One region of the Pseudoalteromonas sp. 2CM36K genome, then DNA from elsewhere that is predicted to be linked to it. Evidence: predicted binding sites of a transcription regulator. Region 1 holds the regulator's gene; the other holds the start of a gene.

Region 1 (7,976 bases):
CATGGCGTATTAACGCCGATGAAGCAACCCTCTACGACGACCGTCAACTGGTGTTAGAGGGTAATGTAACCGCTCAAAACTTAGTAGATAACGCCATGATCGATACGATCACCGCCCAGACCATCAATGTTGATATAAAACTATTAACCATGCAATCACAGCAGCCTGTCGTTATTACAGGACCTAATTTAAAAATCACAGGTAAAGGCCTTGAGGCCGATTTAAAAACCGAGGTGATTAAACTTATTAACCATACGCGAACCCTATATTATGACCAATAACCTATTTAAAATTTTAATTGTTCCCTCACTATTAATTGCTTTTAACAGTAATGGCGCTGAACCTGCTGAAGCCCCCGCTGCGAATCAAATTTCAATTAGTGCAGATAAACAAGAAGGCCAATTAAAAGAAAACGTAGGCATTTTTGAGAAAAATGTTGAAATTATTCATGGTAATCGCCGTATCACAGCTGACCGTTTAGAAGTGCATAAACGCGATGACCTAGGCGATAACAAACAGTTATTAATTGCCACAGGCAGCCCTGCATATTTTGAAGAAACACAAGCTGATGGCACCATAATGAGCGCCAGTGCTAATGAAGTGCGTTACGATGTGTCGCTGCGTTTTTTAACCTTAATCGGCGATGCAAGCATTGCTCAAGCAGGTCAAAAAATAACAGCTAAAAGTATCACTTACGATATCGAGCAGCAGTTAATTAGCGCAGAAAAAGACGAAAACTCAACAGACCGTGTACACACTATTTTAGTGCCTGTTGAAAATAAAAAAGAAGATGATAAAGGCCAACCATGAGCACATTAAAAGCAGAGCTATTAGCTAAAAGCTACAAAGGTCGTGAAGTGGTGAAAAACGTTGGCCTAGAGGTTGAAGCTGGCAGTATTGTGGGGTTACTTGGCCCTAATGGTGCAGGTAAAACCACCACCTTTTATATGATTGTAGGCCTTGTACCTAGCGATAAAGGCAAAATATCAATTGATGATAAAGATATTACTTTATTACCGATGCACAGCCGAGCGCGTTTAGGGATTGGTTATTTACCGCAAGAGTCGTCTATTTTTAGAAAGCTGACTGTTTATCAAAACTTAATGGCTATCTTAGAAACACGTAAAGAATTAAATAAACAACAACGCGAAGATACTTTAAATAATTTACTTGATGAATTTAGCATTCAGCATATCCGCGATAGTCAAGGTATGGCTTTATCAGGTGGTGAACGTCGCCGCGTTGAAATTGCTCGCGCGCTTGCAGCAAACCCTAAATTTATCCTTTTAGACGAACCCTTTGCGGGGGTTGATCCTATCTCAGTATTAGATATTAAAAAGATTATAGAGCATCTTAAAAACCGTGGCATTGGCGTCCTTATTACAGATCATAATGTGCGCGAAACACTTGATGTTTGTGAAAAAGCCTACATAGTTTCTCATGGGGAGTTAATTGCATCAGGCACTCCTGAATACGTATTAAACGATAAAACAGTACGCGATGTTTATTTGGGCGAGCAGTTCAAGCTCTAATATGTGTGTTATTCCACTAAGCATCTGCTAAGATTAATCATACTTAGGTCTGTTGACCTATCAAGGTTGAATTTGCAGCAGTCTGTTTGATATTTAGGCAAGGCAGAGCCTATGTGGTGTGGTATTCCCCATAAATAGGCGATAACGCAGCATCAATGCCAAACAGGCGCTGCCCTTCGGGTTCTGCCTAGGGACGATTTACTCTTTGTTGCTCGGTTTTGACTTAGTCCACTAGGTTACAAACCTCGCGCCGCAATTAAACCGCCCCTAGTTTGAACAAATTTTAATCGCAAAGGTCAACAGACCGTAATTTAAAAGGATTGTTAGAGATACATGAGGCAATCATTACAGCTGCGCATGGGCCAGCAACTTACAATGACTCCACAGTTGCAACAAGCAATTCGCTTATTGCAACTCAGTACATTGGATCTCCAGCAAGAAATTCAAGAAGCGCTCGATAGCAACCCCTTGCTTGAAGTTGAAGAACACGATTACAGCGAAGACACAGCAGGTAAAAACGAACAAAAAGCCGATAACGATGACTTAACGCTAAGTGCCTCAGCTGACGATAAACCTAGCGAGTATGAGCAAGATAGCGGCGAAGCAATGACCAAAGACACCATTAGCGATGATATGGCTATGGATGTTACTTGGGATGAATATATGAGTGCTGCGCCTGCCTCTTCATCGGGCCCAATGCCAGAAGATGAATCTATTTATCAAGGCTCTTCGACTGAAACGCTGCATGAGTATTTAATGTGGCAACTTCAACTGACGCCGTTTAGCCCTACCGATGAAGCGATAGCTATTGCAATTGTAGAAGCTGTGGACGACTCAGGGATTCTAACCCTTAGCTGTGAAGAAATATTAGAAAGCTTTAACCAAGAAAACGACGCCGAAGATGAAGTTGAACTTGACGAAATAGAAGCGGTACTAAAGCGTATTCAACTATTTGATCCAGTGGGAATAGCCGCGCGTAGTTTACAAGAGTGCTTGTGTATTCAGCTAAATCAATTTGATAAAGACACACCTTTTTTAAACGAAACAAAAATGATCTTAACCGATCATATTGATTTACTGGCTGCGCGTGACTATCGCACGTTGATGAAAAAAACAAAGCTTAAAGAAGATGAGCTTAAAGAAATCATGACGTTGATTCATACGCTCAGCCCAAAACCGGCAGACACTATTGTCAGAGAAGAGTCTGAGTACGTTATTCCTGACGTGTCGGTTAAAAAAGTAAAAGGCCGTTGGGTGGTTGAACTAAACCCAGATAGCATGCCTAAGATCAGAGTAAATAGCCAATATGCAGCTATGTCGCGTACGGTTAAATCAAGTGGTGATAGCCAGTTTATTCGCTCGCACTTACAAGAGGCTAAATGGTTTATAAAAAGCTTAGAAAGTAGAAACGACACACTGCTTAAAGTAACTAACTGTATTGTGCAGCAACAACAGGCCTTTTTTGAACATGGTCCTGAGGCGATGAAGCCTATGGTACTTAACGATGTGGCTGAAATGGTGGAAATGCACGAGTCGACTATTTCACGTGTTACTACGCAAAAATATATGCACACACCACGTGGCATTTTTGAGCTTAAATATTTCTTTTCAAGCCATGTAAGTACTGAAAATGGTGGCGAATGCTCATCAACAGCAATACGAGCATTAATTAAAAAATTAATCGCTGCAGAAAACTCAGCTAAACCATTGAGTGATAGTAAAATTGCAGATATATTGGCAGAGCAAGGAATTAAAGTAGCGAGGAGAACTATAGCAAAATATCGCGAATCTCTAGCTATTCCCCCGTCTAATCAACGTAAAAGTTTGATTTAAGGCGTACAACAAAGAGGAAAATGTTTATGCAACTGAATTTAACTGGTCGTCATGTAGATATTACCGACTCGCTTAGAGACTACGTAAATAGCAAATTTTCGAAGTTACAGAGGCACACTGATCACATAACGAATGTGCACGTTATTCTCGATGTAGAAAAACTAAACCAAAAAGCTGAAGCAACCGTTCATGTTAGTGGCGCTGAGATTTTTGCTTCTACTGAGCATCAAGATATGTATGCCGCTATAGACTCGCTCATTGACAAGCTAGATCGTCAAGTAATTAAACACAAAGAGAAACTTGCTCGACACTAACACTATGAAACTAAGCTCACTTATCTGTCAGGACTGCAGTAAAGCTGCGGTCCTTTTTAATAGTAAAAAAAGAATTTTAGAATTTATCAGTGAATTGGCTCACAATAAACTGCCCTATTTAACACAACAAGATATTCTTAACGCATTAACTGCAAGAGAAAAGCTTGGAAGTACAGGTATAGGTCGAGGAATTGCAATTCCACATGGTCGTATGAGTGGTGTACAAGAGCCTCTTGCACTTATATTAGTGAGCGAAACGGCTATTAATTTTGATGCGATAGATAACAGACCGGTCGACATTTTTGTTGCCTTAATTGTACCTGATGGTGACAATAAGCAGCATTTAAAAACCTTAGCCACGATAGCAGAAAAGCTCAATGATAAAGAATTTTGTAAACAGTTACGCGCCGCCAAATCGGATAGCGAACTGTATCAGGTTATCGTCAGTCAATCGTAGTAATAAAGAAAGGTGGTAAATGGAATTAATAATTATAAGCGGTCGCTCAGGGTCAGGTAAATCTGTGGCGTTACGCGTTGTGGAAGACTTAGGTTATTATTGTGTAGACAATATTCCTCTTAATTTATTACCATCATTAGTGCGCAGTGTTTCCGACAGTTATAATAAAATTGCTGTGAGTGTTGATGTACGTAACCTACCTAAAGAGCAACAGCAGTTTAATGAAATCATTGAATATTTACCTGGTTTTACTAAACCAACGGTATTTTATTTAGACAGTGACGATCAAACATTAATAAAACGCTTTTCAGAAACGCGTCGTCTTCACCCTTTATCTATTGATTCTTTGCCGCTTGATTTAGCCATAAAAAAAGAAAAACAACTACTTGATGTATTGATTAATCGTGCTGATTATATGATTGATACCACAGATTTAAGTGTGCATCAGCTTGCTGAATCTATTCGTGAAAAAATACTCGGAAAAAAAGATAAACAACTGATCATTACCTTTGAATCATTTGGTTTTAAACACGGCCTCCCTAAAGAAGCAGATTACGTATTCGATGCCCGTTTTTTACCAAACCCGCATTGGGAGCCTGAACTAAAGCTACTTACAGGGCTGGATCAACCAGTAAAAGACTACCTAGCAAGTCACAGTATAGTGCAAAAATTTACATGGCAAATTCAAACATTTGTGCAAACATGGCTGCCGCATTTAGAACGAAATAACCGCAGCTACTTAACTATTGCAATTGGCTGCACCGGTGGGCAACACCGCTCTGTTTATTTAGCGCAAACCATTGGCGAAAGCTTTGCAATGAGCCATCCTAATGTAAAAATTCGCCACCGAGAACAAGAATAAAGCTTGCGAGAACATGTCATGCGCTTAGAAAATACATTTTTAATAAAAAACAAATTAGGATTACACGCTAGAGCGGCGACAGTATTAGCTCAGCTTTCTGTGCAATTTGATGCCACAATCACTTTATTTCAAGATGACAAACAAGCCGCTGGCGATAGCGTGCTGGCACTTATGTTACTCGAAAGCAGCCAAGGCAAAGAAGTTAAGGTGGTATGCGAAGGCCCCGACGCTGAGCCTGCACTTAGCGCAATAGGTGAACTCATTGACCAACGATTTAATGAGCAAGAATGATCCTGCTTATAAGCTAAGGTTAATAGTGGTTGAGGTAGTTTACTGATATAAAGTAAGATAAAGCAATACCCCATCATCGTGTAATAAAATTTAATTAAGGACGCCAATGCCTGAAGCTTTAGAACAAGATATTCCACTACAACAACTAAAACAGGTGACTAAGTCACTAAATAGTGGTCAATTTGTTCAAGTTAGGCGCATGCTAGCAAAAACGGCACCTTGTGATACCGCACTTCTTTTAGAATCATCTCCCCATAAAATTCGTCGTATGCTCTGGCAACTGGTTGATCCTGATGTACAAGGTGATGTGCTTGAAGAGCTGTCTGAAGATGTACGTTTGGGCATTATTGCGCAAATGGCACCCGAGCACATTGCTGCTGCAACCGAAGACATGGGCCATGATGATTTAGGGGAAGTACTACGTAGCCTACCTGACACTGTTTATAAAGATGTTGTTAGCGCTATGGATATTCAAGATAGAGAACGTGCAACGCAGGCTTTATCGTATCAAGAGCGCTCTGCTGGCGCATTGATGAATATAGATACCGTTACTATTCGCCCCGATGTGACTCTAGATGTGGTACTACGTTATATTCGCTTACGCGGCGAATTACCTGAGGGTACAGATGACTTATATGTGGTTGATGAAAATAACTGCTTTTTAGGCGCCCTATCGCTGAGTACTTTATTAACTAATCCCCCTGAAAAAATTGTTCATGAGTTAATGGATGAAGACTGTGAGTCTATTCCTATTTCAATGGATGAGAGCGAAGTTGCACAATTGTTTGAGCGTCATAACTGGATATCGGCACCGGTTGTTGATGACAACGCACACTTGCTTGGGCGGATCACCATTGATGATATCGTTGATGTTATTCGTGAAGACGCTGAGCACAGTTTACTGGGTTTAGCGGGTTTAGATGATGAAGAAGATACCTTTGCACCTGTGTTAAAAAGCTCTAAAAAGCGCTCAATTTGGCTGGGTGTAAACTTACTAACTGCATTGCTGGCTGCAATTGTGGCGAGCTTTTTTGAAAACACCTTAGCTATATTACCAATTCTTGCTGTGCTCAATGGTATTGTCCCGTCAATGGGTGGGGTTGCAGGCAGCCAAACCTTAACTTTGGTTATTCGCGGTATCGCGGTGGGCCATATCAACCAAACTAACCAACGTTTTTTATTATTAAAAGAACTCGCTATCGGCGCGATTAACGGTATGGTTTGGTCTATCCTAATTGCCGGTGTCGTTGCGCTTTGGCAATGGGATTTCAAACTCGGTGGTGTTTTAGCGTTTGCTATGTTTATGAATTTAGTTGCAGCAGGTATTGCGGGTGCTAGTATCCCACTATTGCTTAAAAAAATGAAAATAGATCCAGCACTTGCAGGCAGTGTGGTACTAACCACAGTAACTGATATTGTTGGTATATTTGCCTTCTTAGGTACTGCGACTTGGTTATTGATTTAATCTTTTTATAAACAAAAACACCGCATCAATACGCGGTGTTTTTGTTTAAGCCGATAGTTACTTTACATAAGTTAAGGCTACTTAGCGCGCTGGCGATTACCACCTACCTTAGGTTTAGTGTTGGCTTTTTTAAACTGGCTAAAGCCAGTATGACGAGTAAGCGCAGGGCGACCGCCCTTGTTACCTTTACCGCCTTTGGCTTGCCTTTCATCTCGCCCTTCTTCTGGCACTAAACAGTTAGGTCCTTTACCAATGAGTTTAGCTTTGCCCATGTTACGAAGGGCTTCACGGATCATCGGCCAACCGGCAGGATCATGGTAACGTAAAATTGCTTTATGCAAACGACGCTGACGCGCGCCCTTTGGCACCGCAACTTGCTCAGTATTATTTTTAATATTGCGTAGCGAGTTCATTTCAGTATGATAAATAGTGGTCGCATTAGCCATCGGTGATGGGTAAAAATTTTGTACCTGATCAAGCTTAAAGTCATTCGATTTCAGCCACAAAGCCATATTAACCATGTCTTCGTCTTTAGTCCCTGGGTGAGCAGAAATAAAGTATGGAATTAAATACTGCTTTTTACCCGCTTCTTTTGAGTACTTATCAAATAACGCTTTAAATTCATCATAGGCGCCCATACCCGGCTTCATCATTTTAGATAATGGACCATCTTCAGTGTGCTCAGGTGCTATTTTTAAATATCCACCAACATGATGAGTTACTAGCTCTTTAACGTAACGAGGATCACGTACAGCAAGGTCATAACGCACGCCTGAAGCAATTAAGATCTTTTTGATCCCTTTAACCTCACGCGCCTTTTTATATAAATCGATAGTCGGGGTATGGTCAGTATCCATATGCTTACAAATATCAGGATACACACACGACAAGCGGCGACAGGTACTCTCTGCTTTTTTACTGGTACAACGCAGTTTGTACATATTTGCGGTTGGTCCGCCTAAATCAGAAATAACCCCAGTAAAGCCTGGCACTTTATCTCTAATTTGCTCAATCTCTTCAATAATTGATTCTTGAGAACGGCTTTGTATTATGCGCCCCTCATGCTCGGTAATAGAACAAAACGAACAGCCGCCAAAACAGCCGCGCATAATATTTACCGACGTTTTAATCATATCGTAAGCAGGGATTTTATTATCGCCATAACTTGGGTGCGGAATGCGCTGATACGGTAAACCAAACACATCATCCATTTCTTGGGTTT
Region 2 (7,976 bases), on a different contig from region 1:
TTTGTTGGTCGTGCATTTCTTCAAAAAATTTCACGCCGCTAGCATTAAACGGGCTTTCTTTATCTTCAAAAGCCTCATTAGCTTTACGCATACTTTTAAGCAGCATTTGGGTGAAAATAGCTTCAAATTGTGCCGCTGCTTTTTTTAACGCCGCTTTAGATGCATCGGTTGATGCATCACCGCTGTTTAAAGCATCTCGACGCAAAGAGTCTAAGTTGCCTAAATCAAAAAAGTTTTGCTTATCTAGATGATTTGTTTCCATCAGCTTTTTGACACAATAATTAATAATTCTTAGTTAAATGCAATAATTGAGCCAAGTGAAGTGAAAGGTTCTAGGTTCTAGGTTCTAGGTTCTAGGTTCTAGGTTCTAGGTTCTAGGTTCTAGGTTCTAGGTTCTAGGCAGAGATTAAACTAAGTGAGAGACGCGAGGTAAACTCGCTGCTACTTATTGTGTAGGTTTATATTGCTGAGGTAGCAGCGGCTTTATGCCGCGTCTTTTTTAGGTTAACTGTTAAAGACCCTAAATAGGGTCTTATAAAACTAAATTACAACAAGCTGACCATTTATGGCACCGGCTTCTTTAAGTGCTTCAAGAATCGCCATTAAATCACCAGGAGCAGCGCCAACTTCATTAATTGCGCGAACTAAATCATCAAGACTCACACCAGGATCAAATACAAAAGCGCGTGAATCATCTTGATTAACATCAATAATACTTTGCTGTGTAACCACGGTTTCGCCTTCTGCTAACGGGTTTGGCTGCGCCACATTTTGTTGCTCAGCAATCGTGACTGTTAAACCACCATGGGTAATTGCCGCAGGTTGTAATTTTACATTTTTGCCTATAACGATGGTGCCGGTACGCGAATTAACAATTATTTTTGCCGAAGTATCCGCAGGCTTAAACTCTAAGTTTTCAAGAGTTGATAAATACGATACGCGCTGCGAGGCATCTCGTGGCGCAACAACCCGAATAGAGGCGGCATCGAGTGCTTGTGCGCTATTTGGGCCGATTAAATCATTAATGGTTTTCTCTAAACGTTTTGCGGTTGTAAAGTCCGGACGGTTTAAATTAAAGGTAATATAATCGTTTTGCATAAATGGGCTTTTAACAGCACGCTCAACGGTTGCACCGTTTGGCACACGCCCTACGGTTGGCGTATTAATCACGACTCGGCTACCATCTAGGCCTTCAGCACCTAAGCCACCAACAATTAAGCTCCCTTGTGCAATAGCGTATACATTGCCATCAACCCCTTTTAAAAATGTTTGTAATAACGTACCGCCACGTAAGCTTCCCGCACTACCAATTGATGACACAGTAATATCTATAGTTTGCCCTGGCTTTCTAAATGGGGGGAGTTCAGCATGAACCGCGACTGCTGCAACATTTTTAATTTTTGGCTTTAAACTCGCAGGTAGTGTAATACCAAAACTATTAAGCATGCCTTTAAAACTTTGCTCGGTAAAACGGCTTTGCTCTCCGGTACCTGGTAAACCAACAACCAATCCATAGCCCACTAATTGGTTTGAGCGCACCCCTTCGACCATAGACACATCTTTAATTCGCTCAGCACTGGCAGTAAATTGCCAGCCTAGTAGCACCATAAAACAAAAAACTTTAAAACCATTCATGTTGAATGTCCTCTAAAAGGGAAACAATGAGCTACTAAAGAAACGCGTTAACCAACCCGGGCTTTGTGCCTCTTGAGTTTGACCCTTACCTGAATACTGAATACGCGCATTCGCAATACGATTAGACTCAACGGTATTATCAGCATTAACATCTTGTGGACGCACTAACCCCTCTAAGCGAATAAATTCTTCACCGGTATTTAGCGTTAGCCATTTTTCACCACGAATCACTAAATTACCATTTGGTAATACTCGCATCACGTTAACCGAAATATCACCAACTAGGCTGTTTGATTGATTTGATTTTGAGTCACCTTTAAACGACGCATCACTACCAACCCCAAATTGAATACTATCGCCACCAATATTAACCGGTAAACCACCTAAACCAATAACAGGATCGAGGCTAGCATCTGTTTGTTTATCTGTTTCTGTTTTAGCCGCTTTTGTGGCTTGGGTTGACTCTTGCAATTTAACCGTAATGATATCGCCTGTTCTAAGTGCTTTTTTATCGGCATATAAGTCATTCGATAACTGAGTACTGAATAAAGAGCCCGTTGCTACCACTGGCTCCATATTAGGCTCAGGATACATAGGTGCATAGTAGGGATCGTCCTGCACTACTTCATTATTTTGTGTAGATACACAACCGCTTAACAGTAAAGTCCCTACTGCAAATAACATAATATTACGCATACAATCCCCCAAAACTATAATTGTTGATTGATGTAGCTCATCATTTCATCAACCGCTGAAATTACCTTTGAGTTCATTTCGTAAACTCGCTGAGTTTCAATCAAATTAACCAACTCTTCGGTCACATTTACATTTGATGTTTCAAGTGAACCTTGAATAATTGTACCTAGGCCCTCAACCCCCGGATTACCTTGAACAGGCGCACCACTTACCGCTGTTTCGGTATAAAGGTTTTGCCCTATAGGCTCAAGGCCCGACGGGTTAATAAAATCACTAATCGTGATCTGACCAATAACCACGTTTTCGGCCTGACCTTTAACGCGAACTGACACTTCACCGTCTTGAGATACGGTGATCGACTGTGCATCGTCAGGTACATTCATTTCAGGCTGAACAACATAACCAGCGCCCGAGGTTACAACGCGCCCGTCGCCGTCGGTAGTAAACTGGCCGTTACGCGAATAAGCAATATTGCCATCTGGTTGCAATACTTCAAAAAAGCCAGGACCTGAAATCATCCAATCTAATGAATTTTCAGTGGTGAGCATGTTACCTTGGGAAAAGTTTTTCTGATTAGCGACCACTTTCGTACCCGCGCCCAACATTAAGCCTGACGGCATTTCGGTGTCTTGCGATGAGCGACCGCCTGGTTGATTAATATTTTGGTAGAGTAAGTCTTCAAAAATAGCGCGGCTTTTTTTGTAACCCACTGTACTGGCATTCGCTAAGTTATTTGATATAACCGATATATCTGTTTGTTGAGCGTCAAGCCCTGTTTTACTTATCCATAATGCTGGATTCATAATAATATCCTCACGTTAAAGTTAAACGATGCGCATCAGCTGTTCTTGACGTTCGTCAATCTCTTCAGCTGTTTTCATCAGTTTTACTTGTAATTCAAATTGGCGTTGGTGACTGATCATATCGACCATTTCATGCACAGGATTTACATTCGATTTTTCTAATGTGCCACCTAATACTTGTACATTGGCTGATGTTTCAACTATTTGGCCTGGTTTAGCTCTAAATAAGCCATCGTTACCCTTCTCGAGTGTAGCGTTGTTTGCATCAACTACTTTTAGCCGATCAACTTCTTCTAAAAAGTTAGCCGGTGCACCTTGAGGGCGAACTTGAATAGTGCCATCTTTGTTAAATTCAATTTTTTCAATCGGTACAGGTAATATGACTGGCCCACCTTCGCCAATAACTTGACGACCGTCGCTGGTAGTTAACATACCTTCAGCCGTTATATTTAACGAACCCACTTTTGTATAGGCTTCATTACCAGAGGCATCCTGAACACTCAGCCATGCGTTATCACTCATAGCAATATCAAGGCTGCGACCTGTTTCAACAACACCGCCCGATGCCATGTTTGATCCTGGGCGCTCCTGCATAGCAAAAACACGAGTCGGCAAACCTTCACCGAAAGCCTGCATTGATCGTGCTTGCGCAAAATCAGATTTAAACCCAGTGGTATTCGCATTTGCCAAATTATTGGCTTTAAGAGCAAGCCCTTGCATGCTTTGTTTAGCGCCAGATGCGGCTATGTAGACCATTTTATCCATAACATCGACTCATTAAGAAATCTATGTATGAGTAGATGCAATATAAGTGCCACCATTAAATACAGCAGTAAAACTGCACCGCCAAGCAATGTGGTATACCGCCGGTAGCTGCAGAAATTATAGGGATGAGGTTCTAGGTTCTAGGTTGATACCTGACGCCTCAAACCTGATCTTATAAACAAAAAAGGCTGCAATTAAGCAGCCTTGAATATTCAAATTAATAAATTGTGCTTTATCTAATTTGTAGAATACTTTGCTGAATTGTTGAGTTAACTTCCAGCGCTCGCGAGTTTGCTTGGAAATTACGCTGCGCACTAATCAAATCAACTAGTTCGTTAGTTAAGTTTACGTTTGACTGCTCAAGCGCTGATGAGTTGATATTACCTAAGGTGCCAGAGCCTGGTTCACCGGCAATAGGCTCGCCTGACGCTATACTCGCTTTCCAACCTGTGTTGCCCACTTGTTGTAAACCTTGCGAGTTTGAAAAACGCACCATAGCCACTTGGCCTAAAAATGTTGAGTCGCCATTACTGTACGAAGCCACAACTTTACCGTCGGCGCCAATATCAATACCCGCTAAACGACCAACCGTTGCACCGTCTTGCTCAAGTGCTTTTACTTCAAAGCGACTTGCGTATTGAGTAGGTACTTTATTAGCTGTACCTGTCTGATCGCGCCAATTTATAGCTATGTCGGATGGGAAAGTAGCGCCATTATCTAATAAATTCGAAAGGCCACCAGCAACATCATCCCCAGACTCTATTTCTATAGGATTAAACGTATTACTTAGGTTATCTTCACCATCTGTTTTCAATGGTAAGCCATTAGCACTAAACTGAAGTGTACTAAGAGCTGTATAGGGGAAGTCTTCAGAACCATCTTGTTTAACACCATCTTTACCAAATGATTTACCGTCTAGTGTTGCATGAACTTCCCACTTATTAGCGTCTTCATCAGGATCCGTAGATTCTTCGGCTTCTTTTTTTACAAAAAACAGCTGCAATACATGTGGCTCACCGAGTGAGTCATACACGGTTGTTGAGGTTGATGAATTATAAGTTGCACTTTCGGTAGGGTTAAACGCAATTGTAGGTGCAATTGATCGTGAATCTAAGTTAAACGAGCTATACACGCTTGAAGTAGCACGTGGCGATCCTGACGAATCTGGTATTTGTAAAGCCGATGAAGTGCTTAAACTCACTGATGTAGTATCGCCTGTTGAAGGGTCAACCGGAAAGCCTTGTAAAAAGCTGCCATTTGCATCTACAACAAAGTTATCTTTGTTAAGCTTAAATGCACCCGCACGCGTGTAGGTAAAGTCTTGTGCGCCTAAGTCTTGACTGGTAGCAAAATACCCCTCACCTGTGATCGCTAAATCCAGTGAATTATTAGTAAACTGCAGCGACCCTTGATGAAACTGCTGGGCAACCATAGTGGTTTGTACACCATCACCATTTTTTGTTTTACCGGCGCTAAATACTGATGATGCGTATACATCAGCAAACTCGGCGCGAGACTCTTTAAAGCCCGTGGTATTTACGTTGGCAATATTATTGGCGGTAACATCTAAATCTTTTTGTGCGGCAGCAAGGCCTGTTAATGCAATATTGAAGCTCATAATTAACCTCTAACCTAAAAATATTTAGCCTATTGGCTAAAAAAATACATAAAATCTATTACGCGATTTCTGCGACATCAGTCAGCCTAACCGCACCTTCTTTTGTGTTAATAATAATGCCGCTTGAGCCATTAATATTAACACTCTCAATATTTTTGAATGAGGCAATTGGTAAGCTAGAGAATTCGCCATCCGTACTGCCTTCAGCTTTAACCTTGTATTCACCAGCAGGAAGTCGTTCACCCGCTTCGTTTTTACCATCCCATGCAAAGCGAACCGCACCTGCAGGCTGCGTGCCTAAATCAATAGTTTTAACTAATTGCCCTGATGCATCTTCAATACGAAGCGTTAAATTGTCTACCGGCTTTTCAGCAACAATCGCTCCCTTTACCTCACCCGACTCATTAAGCTCAAGTGTGTCAGACTCCAGCAGCGCTTGCTTACCAACCAATGTTGATGCTTGCAATGCTGAATTTGATGTCATCGACGCAGCTAAAGACTCAAAGTTAGAGTTTAAATTTGAGATCCCTTCAGCCATAGTAAAGTTTGTCATTTGTGCAATCATCTGATCGTTATCAGCTGGTTTGCTGGGATCTTGATATGACAACTGCTGTGTTAACAACGAAAAGAAATCTTCTTGGGTTAACGCATCACTCTCTTCTTTTTTTGGCACTTGCTTATCTTGCCAACGTAAAGAGTCCATATAGGATGAAGAAGTACTAATATCGTTACTCATGAGCTACCCTCAGTTACCGCTGACCTAACAGCAGTGTTTTACTTAACATTTGCTTAGCTGCATCAGCAACTTGAACATTTGTCTGATAAGAGCGAGAAGCAGAAATCATATTTGCCATCTCCTCAACAACATTCACGTTGGGTTTGTAAATATATCCATTTTCATCCGCACTCGGGTGATTTGGGTTATATTCGATTTGTAGTGGTTTATTACTTTCAACCACTCCTAACACTTTTACACCAACGGCAGAGCCCTGTGGGTTGCTTGCTGACGCTGACGCTTTTGTAAGCTCCGCAGCAAATACAGGTTGTCGCGCTCGGTACGTCTCATTTTGCGAAGAGCTAATTGTATTGGCGTTAGAGATATTACTTGCCGTGGTATTTAATCGCACGTTTTGCGCGCTCATACCTGAACCAGCAATATTAAACACATTATATAAACTCATAATTAGGCTCCTTGACTACCGAGGGCTTTTTTCAGGCCTTTAAATTTACCATTAAGAAACTGGACACTGGCCTGATACTCCATAGCATTCTGTGTATACAAGTTCCGTTCCACTTGTATATCAACAGAGTTACCATCACCTGTATCTGTTTGATTTGGCGTACGAAATAATTCATTACCACCTACACTACGGGTACCACCGGCAATGTGTTTTTCATTGGTTCTTACCATGGTATTGCCGCTTAGTTGGTTGGACTTTGCCGTTTTTAATGCTGAGGCAAAGTCGATATCTTTTGCTTTATAGCCGGGCGTATCAGCATTTGCGATATTAGTAGCGAGCATTTCTGCTCTTTGCGAACGGATCAACATCGCATGCGGATGCACGCCTAATGCTTTATCAAAACTGATAGCCATAACTACCTCCAAAAAATTGACTCAGTACCGATAAAGCAATAAATGAGCCAGCAGTGAAAATAGTGATAATAAAAACAAAAAACGACGCAATGGGCGTCGTTTAGAGGAGGGATAATATATTAATGAAGGTCATTTCTTTTGGTAAATGATACCAGGGTTACAACGCACCATATCAAAGTCAGTACTTAAACCAGACATAGATTCCGACGCACCTAAAAATAAGTACCCCTTAGGGTTAAGTGCTTGAGAGAATTTTGCAATTATTTTGGCTTTCACCTCAGGTGAAAAGTAAATTAAAACATTACGGCAAAATATAATATCGAACTTACCCATTAAGGCGTACGAATCGAGCAAATTTAAATGCCTAAAGCTCACTTGCTTTTTCAATGAATCAACCACTTGTGCCATGCCATTGCCGCTGTCTTTAAAAAACTTTTTACGGCGCTGTGCAGAGAGTCCGCGAGACAATGCCAATGCGTCATATTCAGCATGTTTACATATATCAAGCATGGTATTTGATATATCTGTACCAATTATTTGTGCACCCATTTTTAAAACACCAGGGCTGCTGGATTGAAACTCAGCAACCGACATCGCTATTGAGTAGGGTTCTTGTCCTGATGAGCTCGCCGCAGACCATATTTTTAATGGCCTATTTAACGTTTTAAACTCAGGGAATAATCTGGTTTTAAGTAACTCAAACGGATACTGATCTCTAAACCACAATGTCTCATTGGTTGTCATGGCATCAACAACGGCTGCGCGCAGCTGGCGCTCATGTACACCTAGCGTTTTACTTACCAGTTCAGATAACGAATCAACATTAAATCGAGACATTAATGGTGCCAAACGGCTCTTTACTAAA

Evidence for each region. Region 1 encodes sigma-54, which starts transcription at its own class of promoters, with help from an activator protein. Its sites were predicted from a motif close to GTTGGCACGNNNNTNGNNT; they were not measured.
Region 2: the regulator sigma-54 is predicted to act here: its motif matches at 3,935-3,953, upstream of MTN97_RS17195 (flagellar basal body rod protein FlgF).

The regions. Positions count from the first base shown of each region.
Region 1 is NZ_JALNTK010000028.1:32,967-40,942, forward strand. It holds gene lptC (LPS export ABC transporter periplasmic protein LptC) at 1-281, shown strand, start outside; gene lptA (lipopolysaccharide transport periplasmic protein LptA) at 271-810, shown strand; gene lptB (LPS export ABC transporter ATP-binding protein) at 807-1,532, shown strand; gene MTN97_RS15845 (RNA polymerase factor sigma-54) at 1,866-3,365, shown strand; gene hpf (ribosome hibernation promoting factor) at 3,392-3,679, shown strand; gene ptsN (PTS IIA-like nitrogen regulatory protein PtsN) at 3,684-4,136, shown strand; gene rapZ (RNase adapter RapZ) at 4,156-4,998, shown strand; gene MTN97_RS15865 (HPr family phosphocarrier protein) at 5,017-5,289, shown strand; gene mgtE (magnesium transporter) at 5,396-6,754, shown strand; gene MTN97_RS15875 (YgiQ family radical SAM protein) at 6,832-7,976, opposite strand, start outside.
Region 2 is NZ_JALNTK010000035.1:12,392-20,367, forward strand. It holds gene flgJ (flagellar assembly peptidoglycan hydrolase FlgJ) at 1-262, opposite strand, end outside; gene MTN97_RS17180 (flagellar basal body P-ring protein FlgI) at 541-1,635, opposite strand; gene flgH (flagellar basal body L-ring protein FlgH) at 1,648-2,331, opposite strand; gene flgG (flagellar basal-body rod protein FlgG) at 2,346-3,134, opposite strand; gene MTN97_RS17195 (flagellar basal body rod protein FlgF) at 3,156-3,899, opposite strand; gene flgE (flagellar hook protein FlgE) at 4,132-5,517, opposite strand; gene MTN97_RS17205 (flagellar hook assembly protein FlgD) at 5,576-6,253, opposite strand; gene flgC (flagellar basal body rod protein FlgC) at 6,267-6,698, opposite strand; gene flgB (flagellar basal body rod protein FlgB) at 6,701-7,111, opposite strand; gene MTN97_RS17220 (protein-glutamate O-methyltransferase CheR) at 7,241-7,976, opposite strand, start outside.